Regions from separate parts of the Lysinibacillus sp. NPDC058147 genome, predicted to be linked through region 1. Evidence: riboswitches for the same ligand, from Rfam matches in the RefSeq annotation. Region 1 holds a riboswitch; each other region holds the start of a gene.

Region 1 (3,136 bases):
AGTCGTATTAGGTGATGTTAATTTTGAAGTCATGCCACTTTTTGCAGAAAATAATTTCCTGCCTGATTATAATGCTTTATCCGATGCAGTAAAAGAAAAGGCGAAGCTGCTTTACTTGAATTACCCGAATAATCCAACTGGTGGTACTGCAACACTTGAATTTTTCGAGGAAACAGTACGCTTTGCAAAAGAACACAACATTATCGTATCACATGATTTTGCCTACGGGGCAATTGGATTTGACGGCAATAAACCTATCAGCTTCTTGCAAGCGGACGGTGCGAAAGATGTCGGTATCGAAATGTATACATTATCCAAAACATATAATATGGCGGGCTGGCGTATTGGTTTTGCAGTTGGTAACCCTGATATTGTTGCAGCCATTAACCTTATTCAAGATCATCTATTTTGTAGTCAATTCCCGGCAGTGCAACAAGCCGCGGCAGTTGCGCTTACTGCTTCTCAAAGTTGCGCGGATGAGCTAAGAGCGACTTATGAGCGTCGACGAAATGTCCTGATTGAAGAAGCTCAGCGAATTGGCTGGCAAGTAACAGCTCCGAAAGGCTCTTTCTTTGCATGGCTCCCTGTTCCGTTAGGTTTTACGAGTGAACAATTTGCCGATTTATTACTTGACAAAGCTGATATCGCAGTTGCTGCAGGCAATGGCTTCGGTCAATATGGTGAAGGCTATGTGCGGGTTGGTTTACTTGTTAGCGAAGACCGTTTACGCGAAGCGATTAGCAGAATTGAAAAATTAAACTTATTTAGCTCATGAACATCTCAATCCCCCTACCTGAGTAGATTAAACTGCTCAAACTTGCTATGGGAACAGTTTTTTATTTCACACTCTTTTTTGGTTGCTCTAACCCTTCTTCTAACGGATTCTATCGCGACTAAATATTATAATAAAATAAAAAATTTTAAAAATTCGATTGACTTACTATATCCTATAATTTATATTAGTTCTATCGGATTTACAAAAAAATATTATAAATCTCTTATCAAGAGTAGCTGAGGGACTGGCCCTATGAAGCTCGGCAACCTCCTTTTTTAAGGAAGGTGCTAAATCCTGCAAACGACCATCGTTTGAAAGATAAGAGAGGACACTTTTTCATGAGCCTCTCTTAATTTTTTTAAGAGAGTTTTTTTTATTTTCATTTACATGAAGATAAAAGCCTCCGGCATTTTGAATTGTGCTAGCACAATTCAAAATCCGTACGGCAATTACGCCAAGGCGAAATTGTTTTTTTATACAAACCGATAAAACACAACTTTGGAGGTATGTTTCATGAAAAAGAAAAACAAATTTTTATTAGGTTTAGCGGGTCTCACATTGGTAGCAGCATTAGTAGGCTGCGGTACTAAAGAAGATAGTAAAGATAGTCAAAGTAAGGCTATTAATGAACATAAAATTGTAGTAGGTGTAACTTCTGGTCCACACGAGCAAATTGCAGAGGTTGCAGCAAAAGTTGCCAAAGAAAAGGGCTTAGAGGTAGAAGTAAAATCTTTCTCTGATTATGTTTTACCAAATACATCGTTAGCCGAGGGTGATCTTGATGTAAACAGCTATCAACACAAGCCATTCCTCGATGCCTTTAACAAAGATCACAATACAGATTTAGTGCCAGTTGGAAAAACAATTTTAACTCCTATGGGCATATACTCTGAGAAATACAAATCATTCGGTGACGTTCCTGATGGTGCAACATTCGGATTACCAAATGATCCAACAAACGGAGCACGTGCCCTATTTGTCCTTCAAGAGGCGGGCTATATTAAATTAAAAGACGGAGCAGATTTAACAGCATCTATCCGCGATGTGGAAGAAAACAAAAAGAATTTGAAATTCATTGAATTAGAGGCTGCACAAATTCCAAAACAACTTAGTGAAGTAGATGTAGCAGCTATTAATACGAACTTCGCACTTGATGCTGGCATTAACCCTAAAAAAGACGCCATTCTTTTAGAATCTACAGACTCTCCATATGTAAATTACATTGCTGTACGTGCTGAAAACAAGGACGACCCAACTATTAAGAAATTCGTTGAAGCTTATCAATCTGATGAAGTACGCAAATTTATTGAAGAGGAATTCAAAGGTTCTATAATTCCAAGCTGGTAAGTAACGATTAAGAACCTTTCATAAAATCGAGAATCTGCGAGACTCCTACAGGAAAGCTAGCAGATTCTTGCTTTATAGAAGGACTTAGAAAGGAGATATCACAGTATGATTCAATTAGAAAATATAACAAAAGAATTTAAAACTAAAAAAGGTATCGTCAAAGCAGTAGATGGTATTAACTTACATGTCAAAAAAGGTGAAATTCATGGGGTTATCGGCTATAGTGGTGCAGGAAAAAGTACCCTTATTCGCTGTGTCAATTTATTAGAGCGTCCAACAACAGGAAAGGTATTAATCGATCATGTAGATATTACTTCCCTTTCTCTAAACGACCTTCGCAAAACCCGCCAAAAAATCGGGATGATCTTCCAGCATTTTAACCTCTTAAAAACAGCGACTGTGTACAACAATATATCGGTACCATTAAAGCTCCTTGGCTATAACGACTCCGAAGTGAAAAAACGCGTTGCAAAATATGCAGAAATTGTTGGCCTAACAGAGAAATTAGATAGTTATCCTAGCCAGCTTTCAGGTGGTCAAAAACAACGTGTCGCTATTGCACGTGCCCTTGCCCAAGAGCCTGAGATTTTGCTCAGTGATGAAGCAACAAGTGCACTCGACCCTGAAACAACTGACGCTATTCTTGAGCTTCTCTTGAAGATTAATCGTGAGCTAGGCATCACTATTTTACTCATTACACATGAAATGAATGTTATTCAAAAAATTTGCGATGATGTATCTGTTCTTGAATCAGGGAAGGTTGTGGAATATGGCTCTGCTATAGAACTATTTTCGAAGCCTCAGCATCCAACGACCCGAAAGTTTTTAAATACCATTTCTCAACGTAATTTATCGCCTTCCCTTATCGAGCAATTAAATGTTTCGGGGAGTGTTATTCGTTTAACATTCCTTGGTGAAAGTACTGGGAAACCATTACTTGCAGAAGTGAGCAAAGTGTATGATGTTCAACCAAATATTTTAACAGCCAATATCATTGAATTAAAAAACGGCATT
Region 2 (3,136 bases), on a different contig from region 1:
GGAAATCGCCTACCTTTGTCGGATCTCCAGTAACTGCTAAAATATCATGAATCCCTAGTGCATTTAATCCCATTAAATGTGATTGAAGACCAATTAAATTACGATCTCGGCATGTTATATGTGTCAACGGGCGTACCCCGTGCGTTTCTTTCAGTAAGGCACCCATTGCGACATTACTAATCCTTGGAGAAGCGAGTGAATTATCTGCCATCATGACTACATCCGCGCCAGCCTCATATATTTTTTTTGCACCTTCAATAAAGTTTTCAATTTCTAAATGTCTTGGTGTATCTAACTCCACTATTACGGAGCGTTCACGTTTTACTTTTTCATGTAATGGCTCATAATTTGCTGGCTCTGCCTCACGGACAATCTCTACTTTTTCTGGTTTTGCATACTTTTCCTCGACTGGGGATAGCTCCTCTAAGTACTTTTTCGCCGCAGCAATATGCTTTGGTGTCGTACCACAGCAGCCACCAATTAAACGTACCCCCTGATCACGCAGCTCTACAGCTGCTCGACCAAAATAATCTGCCTCCGACTCATAAACGACACGGCCATCCTCCAAATCAAGGAGAGATGCGTTCGGATATGCTGACATAAATGCCTTATTAGGAAGCTCTACTCCTTCGAATGCTTGTATAGTATGGTGAGGACCTAAGCGACAGTTAACACCTACGATATCAGCGCCTAGCGATTCAAGTTTATGTAAGGCGTTATTTAAACTCATTCCATTTTGCAAAATTCCAGGTTCGTGCATAGAAACTTGAGCAATAATCGGTAATTTCGTTTTACCTCGTAACATTGTTAAAGTCGCTGTTAGCTCTTCAAAATCATAATAAGTTTCAAGTAAAAGGCCATCTGGATTTCCTGCAAGTAAAACTGTTGCCTGTTCATCAACTGTTGCTAAAATTTCCTCTAACGTTGCGTCACTTTTACGAATACCACGGATTCCCCCAATAGTACCTAAGACAAATTGTCCGCCATCTGCTGCTGCTCGTTTTGCAATCGTTATAGCGGCTTCATTAAACTGCTGTACACGAGATTCTAATCCATAGCGAGCTAATTTTATGGCATTAGCTCCGTAAGTATTCGTCTGAATAATATCGGCACCAGCTGCTATATATTCTCTATGAATCTTTTCAATTAATTCCGGTCTTTGTACATTCATTTCCTCATGGCAGTACTCCAAGCCATAGCCGTATAAAACCGTACCTATTGCACCATCTGCTGTAAGAACATGCGTTTTTAACCTTTCAAGCAATCCCATAAAACTAGCCTCTCTTCCTTTATCTTTATCAATTATGCCTCGGCATAATTGCGTCCGGAATCGGCTTTGTGCTTAGGCCTGCGTGATGCAGGTCAGTTAGCCGTTATCGCATGGATGCGATGATTTTAAGCTAACATCCTCTAAGCACTCCTTTCCGATTACGTGACATCCGCCGGAGGCTTTAGGCCAACACGAAGTTGGTCACTCGGTCGTAGCCTCAGGACGTGGCGATCTTAGACTGAGTTCCTCTATTCAGCAGATATATGGATACCCGCTGAAAAGCAACTTAAATCCGCATTCATCTCACCACCTATATAGGTGGGAGACTTCTGTAGCTGGCGCTTCGCTTTCGCTACATAAAACATTCGCTGAAAGAAGTTAAATAAAAAAGCCTTCTTTTATAAAAAAAGAAGGCTTTTACGTCGTTTCGTAATTGTTTTTCCTTCTCATCTTCGACACAACGGTCTTCTGGATTTAGCACCTGACAATAAGTTGGTTGCTGAAGCTTCATAGGGCCAGTCCCTCAGCTTCTCTTGATAAGAATTTAGTATGAATTTTTTAAATAATTAAAAGAATCATATCCTTTACGAACGATTGAGTCAAGACTATTTCACATAACTAAGGATAATTTTACGAAAAATATTATATTTTAACTTCATTCAGCAGATGTCTTTTTGTACCGAAAGCGTAGCGACAGGTACAAATGTTTTATGTAGCGTAAGCGAAGCGACAGCAACCACAACACACGACTGAGTGACCAACATCATGTTGTTGCTGTTGCTACGTTGCACTACGCTTTCGCACAGAAAACATTTGTTGGCCCAAAGCCTCGGGCGGATGTCACAAAATCGGGAAAGAGTTCTAAAAGGATGTTAGCCGTTATCGTATCCATGCGATAACGGCTAACTGACCTGCATCGTATAGGCGTAAGCACAAAGCCGATTTCAGACGTATTGTTTATCTGCACGATAGCGGCAATTATGCTAAAGCATGGTTGATTTAATTCAAACAATCACGAGAGTTTTCCAGAAATTTCCTCACCAATTTTTTTACCATTTTGAATACACGCACCTATGCCTACTCCAAAATAAGAGCAGCCCGCTATTGATAAATTTGGATAGTTTTTCTCAAGTTCTTGTAAGAGCCCTTGCAACGCTTCACGATGTACCAAGTCGTACTTCGGCATCTGGTCGATCCATTTTGTTACGTCAACAACAGTTGGTTTTTCCTCAATCCCTAAGCTTTTTCTTACATCCTCTAGAGCAACAGTTGCTAACTCTTCATCTGTCATCATACGCAATCGCTCATACTCAGGGTTAATGCTCTTATAAAAAAGTCGCACAAGTAATTTTCCTTCTGCTGAGGTGTGTTTCCACTTGCGACTTGTCCACGTTGCTGCATTACATACAACATCCGAATTATGTGACACAATATAGCCTGTTCCATCTGCTGGTAATCTATTATCAGGTATATCGAATCCTAAATAAATCGTAATTGCGGATGCAGTATTGAATTGTTCAAAATAACCATTCAAAGATTCATCCTTCAACAAGCTTTGTACTGATTCATTTGGCAATGCCATTACTACATGATTTGCTTCAATTATTTTACCGCTTTCTAATGTAACAGAGTATTGATTCTCCTGCTTTTTAACACTAATAGTGGCAATCCCTTTTATAATTTCTACATCCGTTAGTGTTTCTTCAAGTCGATCTATTAGTGATGATAAACCATTTTTAAATGATATAAATTTTTTATTTGCAGCTTTCAAAAATTGTTCTCTGTTTGCATCGAAACCTTTAATAATACTACCGTAATCGTTTTTATAATCGATTAAATACGGTAAAGTAGAAGCAATTGAAAGTT
Region 3 (3,136 bases), on a different contig from region 1:
TTAAGCTCAACTGACGCAAGTATGTTTTGAATGGACATGTTGTTCACAAACACATGACCTTCATTTAATTCATAAATAAGATAAGATGCAATGTTTTGCGCACTATACACATTTCCCATTTAAAACACTCCTTTATCATCAGTTTTGTAGATAAGAGTAGCTACTGGCTGAGTAACTACTCCTCTTCATATATATTCAAAAGTGGGGGAGCACTTATGAAACTAAATTAGTTTGAGCATTGACTGAAACACTTTACCGAACAACAAGTCGGCGCTTTAAATTGGTTCTAGGTTGGTAGCCCTTCGAACACTTTTCTTATTTCCTAGTATAAAACAAGGAATTTAGTAAGTCAATAATACTTATAAAATTACTAGGTATTAATTTTATAAAATTTCAGTTACTTCACCAAATGAGGTGAGCGGATGATGCAGCAACGTTTGACGCATTACCAAATGAGGCCAATCGAATGAGAAAATACGTAAACGCTACAGCATTAGCCAATAAGTTTTATTTATTAAGCTTCTACTTTTTGTTGTGAAGCTGTTACTTGTTCAATAGCTTGTTCTAAATCTGCAATAATGTCCTCTACTGCCTCTAAACCGATTGATAAGCGAATGAGCGACTCGGTTACGCCAGTTTGGATTAGCTCCTCAGCTGATAGTTGCTGATGTGTAGTAGATGCTGGATGAATAATTAACGATTTGGCATCCCCTACATTTGCTACATGCGAGAATAATTCCACACTATCGATCAATTTACGCCCTGCTTCACGTCCACCTTTAATGCCAAACGTAAGCACAGAACCAAAGCCATTTCTTAAATATTTTTTCGCTAAATCATGCGTAGCAAAATCTTCTAAGCCATTATAATTTACATATTCCACAGATGGGTGGTTTCGTAAATATTCGGCTACTGCTAAAGCATTTTCATTGTGTTTAGGAATACGCAAATGAAGCGTTTCTAAACCTTGTAATAAATTAAATGCCGCATCAGCACTTAATGTTGGTCCAAAGTCGCGTAGCAATTGCACTCGCAGTTTTGTGGCAAATGCAGCCTCTGCTGTGTCAATACCATAACGCAAACCGTGATAAGAAGAATCTGGCTCAGTAAAGCCTGGGAAACGCCCACGAGTCCAATCGAACTTCCCTGCATCTACTACAACTCCACCTAAAGTTGTACCATGGCCGCCTATCCATTTTGTTGCGGAATGAACAACGATATCTGCACCGAAGTCAATTGGTGTAGAGCCATATGGTGAAGCAAATGTGCTATCAATAATTAATGGCAAGCCGTTTTCGTGTGCTATATTTGCTACCGTTTCAATATCTAATACCTTTAAACTTGGGTTTCCGTAAATTTCAGCGAACACAGCCTTAGTTTTATCAGTAATAGCTGCTCGGAAATTTTCTGGATTTGTTTCATCTACAAAAATCGTTTTAATACCGTAGTTTGGTAGTGTGTTTGCGAATAAATTATAAGTACCTCCGTATAAAGAGCTACCTGCAACAATTTCATCGCCTGCTCCTGCAAGATTTAAAATGGAAAACGCGATTGCTGCCGCACCAGATGAAAGTGCTACTGCTGCTGTACCGCCTTCTAATAAAGCGACGCGTTTTTCAAAAACATCTACAGTTGGGTTTGTAATACGAGTGTAAATATTGCCAGCTTCCTCTAAGGCAAAAAGACGTTGCGCATGAGCAGTGTCTTTAAAAACGAAAGCCGTTGAGCGATAGACGGGTACTGTACGAGATCCTGTTACCGGGTCTGGCTCTTGGCCACCGTGTAACAGCAATGTTTCTGGTTTAAATTTTGTCATTGTATACCTCCAAATGGTTATTTTTTTACGATGGTACCGGAGATGAGGAGGATTTTTTTAGTAGAAAACAAAAACCCTCTTCAGCTAAGAAGAGGGTTGCGGTTGCAAGTTTTCCTCCCCTTATCTGCCAGATCCAAGTAAGAATCTGTAGGAATTAGCACCTTAGCAAGTTCGTCACTTACTGGTTGCCGGGCATCATAGGGCCTATCCCTCCGCCGCTCTTGATAAGAGTATGAGATTCAATTTCCATCGTTGTTACAAAGTATAAACATAGACTTTTTCTCTGTCAACACTAAAATTTTATTTTTTCCGAAACTTCTGTCTGCTTTTTTACGTAATACGAACGCATACACTATTCTAGATATTTATTATTTACATCACCATAACATGGGTTAAATTTCCATTTCTATTGAGCGTTTTCTGGGGGTGTCAGGCTAAAAGATGTTGTTTGTGCGGAAGCGCAGTGCAAACGTAGCGAGCAACACGATGTTGTCACGAGCGTTATCACAGAACGTGATGCTTTTAGCTTTCGTCCATCTCCTCGCTTGTCATCCCTAACTTTTATTGATGAGATCATTATTTAGAAAGGAGAATTTTTATGATAAAAGCCGTTATTATTTTTCTTCTTGCTGGTTATTTAATTGGCTGTATTCACGGCTCTAAAGTTGCTCAGTTTTTATCCGGGGTAGATTTAAAAAAGACTGGTCATGGCAATGCAGGCGCCTCTAATGCAACACTTTCCCTTGGCTGGAAATACGGCATATTAGTTGCACTAATCGATATCGGCAAAGGCGTTGCAGCTATAATCGGCGCACATGTGTATTTAGCAGATATAACACAATTAACAGAAATACAAGTTTGGCTCTTCATCTATATCGTAGCTTCCGGTGTCATTCTAGGTCATAATTTCCCATTTTATATGGGCTTCAATGGCGGTAAAGGAACTGCTTCAATCATAGGAATATTACTTGCGATTGATTGGAAAATAGGCTTATTTGCACTCATTTTATTTGTTATTTTATCTTTCGTGACGAACTATTTAATTGTTGGTGTACTAGAATTTTATCTCGTTTTTTGTACAGCCACTTATTTATGGATTCCTGGAGTTGGCCCAACGATTTTAGCCCTATTACTTTTTGGTATAGCTATCATTTTGCATATTGAAAATATTAAGCGACTGATGATAGGAACTGAACCTAAAGTGACTTCTGCATTTAAGAAAAAATAATATCTTTTGGATATATTTGTCTTTAGTGTGACCGTATATTTTCTCGTAACTGCCCATTATCGCTATAAATAGAGGGTATTTCACATACTAGT
Region 4 (3,136 bases), on a different contig from region 1:
AATATAGTCGCCATTAAAGTTACATCTGTGCGATTACGTTGGAAACCATCTAAGAATGCTAAGTTTCCTAGACCACCTGCACCGATAATACCTGCCATCGCAGTATAACCAACAAGTGCTACAGCCGTTACAGTAATACCCGAAATAAGCGCTGGTAACGATTCTGGAATTAATACTTTCCAAATAATCGTTGATGTTTTGGCACCCATCGAACGAGCTGCTTCAATAACACCTTTATCGATTTCACGTAAGGCGATTAATACCATTCGTGCATAGAATGGTGCAGCTCCAATTATTAGTGCTGGTAAAGCCGCATCTGCGCCACGAATTGTGCCGAGTAAAAACTTCGTAAATGGAATTAATAAGATAATCAAAACGATAAATGGAATCGAACGGAAAATGTTAACGATTGAGCCCGTTAAAAAGTTCACAAGTTTATTGGCCCATAATTGGTTGGGACTTGATAAAAATAATAAGATTCCAATTACTAATCCAAGTATAAATGTGATAACCGTAGAAACTGTTGTCATGTACAATGTTTCATACGTAGCGTCCCACAATTTTTCCCAGTCGACATTCGGAAAAAGACTAGTTAGCATTTGCAATCACCTCCGTTTGTACTTCGACTGTATTTAAGTAGCTAAGTGCAGCAGCAACATTGGACTCTGAGCCCTCAATTTGCACAATAAGTGTACCGTACGCGCCATTTTTCGTTTGCGAAATATTCCCATGTACAATACTTACTTCTACATCAAACTGTTTCACAAGATGTGAAATGACAGGCTGCTCCGTTTTTTCACCTACAAAAATTAGCTTAACAAGTTGTCCATTAGGGTAATTTGCTTTAATTTGTGCCACAGTATCCTGTGTTTCCTTCGTATCTGTAATTTGAGAAACGAATTTTTTCGTAATGGCAGCTTGTGGAGCTTGGAATACTTGTAATACTTCACCACGTTCTACAATTTCTCCAGCTTCCATAACCGCTACACGATGACAAATTTTGCGAATAACGTGCATTTCATGTGTGATTAACACAATCGTTAAACCTAATCGTTCGTTAATATCGACAAGGAGATCAAGGATAGCATCTGTTGTCTCCGGATCGAGTGCGGATGTTGCCTCATCACATAACAATACCTCTGGATTATTAGCAAGTGCACGAGCGATACCTACACGTTGCTTTTGTCCACCTGATAATTGTGATGGATATGCTTTAGCGCGCCCTTCTAGGCCAACTAAAGTTATTAATTCTTTCACACGTGCTTCACGTTTTGCTTTTGGAACACCTGCAATTTCTAGTGGGAAAGCGATGTTTTCTTCAACAGTTCTAGACCAAAGTAAGTTGAAATGTTGGAAAATCATACTGACCTTTTGTCTAGCATCTCTGAGCTTTTGCCCCTTTATGGATGAAAATTCTTGATTGTTAACCGTCACCGTACCGGATGTAGGCTTTTCCAAGCCGTTTAACAAGCGAATCATTGTACTTTTACCAGCGCCACTATAGCCGATAATGCCGAAAATTTCACCTTTATTAATAGAAAGGTTGACGTCTTTGACAGCTATTAATTCGCCATTCGCGGTTTTGTATTTCTTCGTAATATTTTGAAGATTGATCATAGCGAATTCTCCTTTTCTTATATCAATTATGCCTCGGCATAATTGCGTCCGGAATCGGCTTTGTGCTTAGGCCTGCAGATGTTTTCTGCGCGAATGCGTAGTGCTAACGCAGCGGACAGTAACGTCTATTTGTCTGTGCGAAAGCGAAGCGTCAGCAACACAGCACCAATGCAGGTCAATTAGCCGTTATCGCATGGATGCGATGGTTTTAGGCTAATATCCCCTAAGCACTCCTTTCCGATTCCGTGACATCTGCCGGAGGCTTTAGGCCAACATGACGTTGGTCACTCAGTCGTTGCCACAGGATGTGGCGTTCTTAGACTGAGTTCTTCTATTTCAGCGGGTGTTGAAAGAAGTTAAAAAAACCCCTTCACTTATAGACAAGTAGAAGGGGTCACGTATCTTATACGCTAAACCGTTCTCTCATCTGTCAAAGATAAATCTTTGGGTGATTTGGCACCTTTTCACTTTGTGATGGTTGCCGGGCTTCATAGGGCACTTCCCTCCGCCGCTCTTTATAAGAGTTCGATATATTTATTGTTTTTTTAATATATTTGTTACTTTACCACGCTATTAATATTCAGTCAATTAATTTTTTAACAATTCGTATAAATATGGTACGGATTGAAAGGCATAAACCTTTTCTGTCACTTCTCCGTCTTCACATACGAGTAAACATGGTACACTTTCGATTTTATGAGCATAAGCTATTTGCTCTATAAAATTAATATTCGCTTTACCGACCTGTAGCTGTGGCAGCAATTGCTCAACAATCGTCATCATTTTCGATGCAACTGCACACGTTCCACACATTGGCGTATATAAATAAAAGGCAGCCTTTTCACCTGATTGGACAACTGCGTCCCACTGCTCTTTTGACCATTCTTCCATCATTTTTCACGCAACCTTACAAAATATATTCATTATGGATTGAGAAGTGTGCACGAAGTAATATCGCTGCTAACACCTTTCTCGGAGTTGTCTCAACTTCCTTATATGTTGGCATCGTACGTAAATGCTCTGCCTCTGGATAATGTCTGTCCATTAATGCTCGTAGTTTATCACCCGATGTATCTGCATCAAAAAACGTAAAAAGCTCACATCCCTCGTATGGATCAAGCAACTCTTCTAATTGATGCACACCGATTGTACCATTCGTACAAAGTATTTTAACATCTTCATTTAAAATAGGTTCAATTTGAAGCTTATCCGATCGGCCTTCGACAATTAAGCATTTTCCCTCGACCATCACGCCACCCCCATTTAGACATATCCCTTATAACTCATTATATCAATAAACCTTGTTGTTGATACAGTTAGACACCTATTGATAAAGGAATATACTTGCTTTCACCACACTTACTGTAATGACAGGATGAATGAAGATAATAAAAAACGTCGGTAGTTTCCGACGTTTTTCTAATTCAGGCTTGTCTTATTCTGCAATCATTTCTTCGTATTGCTCAGCTGTCATTAGCTTTTCAATCTCTGATGCATCAGCTGGCTCTACAACGATCAT

The links. A riboswitch is a leader RNA that binds a small molecule or an ion and turns the genes downstream of it on or off. The one in region 1 is predicted to bind S-adenosylmethionine.
Region 2: linked by a shared signal. The riboswitch ahead of ACFVT8_RS22925 (bifunctional homocysteine S-methyltransferase/methylenetetrahydrofolate reductase) and the one ahead of ACFVT8_RS22085 (MetQ/NlpA family ABC transporter substrate-binding protein) in region 1 are both predicted to bind S-adenosylmethionine.
Region 3: linked by a shared signal. The riboswitch ahead of ACFVT8_RS24155 (O-acetylhomoserine aminocarboxypropyltransferase/cysteine synthase family protein) and the one ahead of ACFVT8_RS22085 (MetQ/NlpA family ABC transporter substrate-binding protein) in region 1 are both predicted to bind S-adenosylmethionine.
Region 4: linked by a shared signal. The riboswitch ahead of ACFVT8_RS16660 (methionine ABC transporter ATP-binding protein) and the one ahead of ACFVT8_RS22085 (MetQ/NlpA family ABC transporter substrate-binding protein) in region 1 are both predicted to bind S-adenosylmethionine.

Annotation. Positions count from the first base shown of each region.
Region 1 is NZ_JBHVUJ010000011.1:70,905-74,040, reverse strand. Features, by position in the region: gene ACFVT8_RS22090 (pyridoxal phosphate-dependent aminotransferase) at 1-775, shown strand, start outside; SAM riboswitch class I at 996-1,100, shown strand; gene ACFVT8_RS22085 (MetQ/NlpA family ABC transporter substrate-binding protein) at 1,289-2,122, shown strand; gene ACFVT8_RS22080 (methionine ABC transporter ATP-binding protein) at 2,228-3,136, shown strand, end outside.
Region 2 is NZ_JBHVUJ010000013.1:44,328-47,463, reverse strand. Features, by position in the region: gene ACFVT8_RS22925 (bifunctional homocysteine S-methyltransferase/methylenetetrahydrofolate reductase) at 1-1,270, opposite strand, end outside; SAM riboswitch class I at 1,714-1,813, opposite strand; gene ACFVT8_RS22920 (protoporphyrinogen oxidase) at 2,283-3,136, opposite strand, start outside.
Region 3 is NZ_JBHVUJ010000017.1:37,103-40,238, forward strand. Features, by position in the region: gene ACFVT8_RS24150 (hypothetical protein) at 1-119, opposite strand, end outside; gene ACFVT8_RS24155 (O-acetylhomoserine aminocarboxypropyltransferase/cysteine synthase family protein) at 515-1,816, opposite strand; SAM riboswitch class I at 1,934-2,047, opposite strand; gene ACFVT8_RS24160 (glycerol-3-phosphate acyltransferase) at 2,415-3,044, shown strand.
Region 4 is NZ_JBHVUJ010000005.1:234,907-238,042, reverse strand. Features, by position in the region: gene ACFVT8_RS16665 (methionine ABC transporter permease) at 1-599, opposite strand, end outside; gene ACFVT8_RS16660 (methionine ABC transporter ATP-binding protein) at 589-1,617, opposite strand; SAM riboswitch class I at 2,038-2,141, opposite strand; gene ACFVT8_RS16655 (thioredoxin family protein) at 2,206-2,508, opposite strand; gene ACFVT8_RS16650 (toprim domain-containing protein) at 2,525-2,866, opposite strand; gene gcvH (glycine cleavage system protein GcvH) at 3,053-3,136, opposite strand, start outside.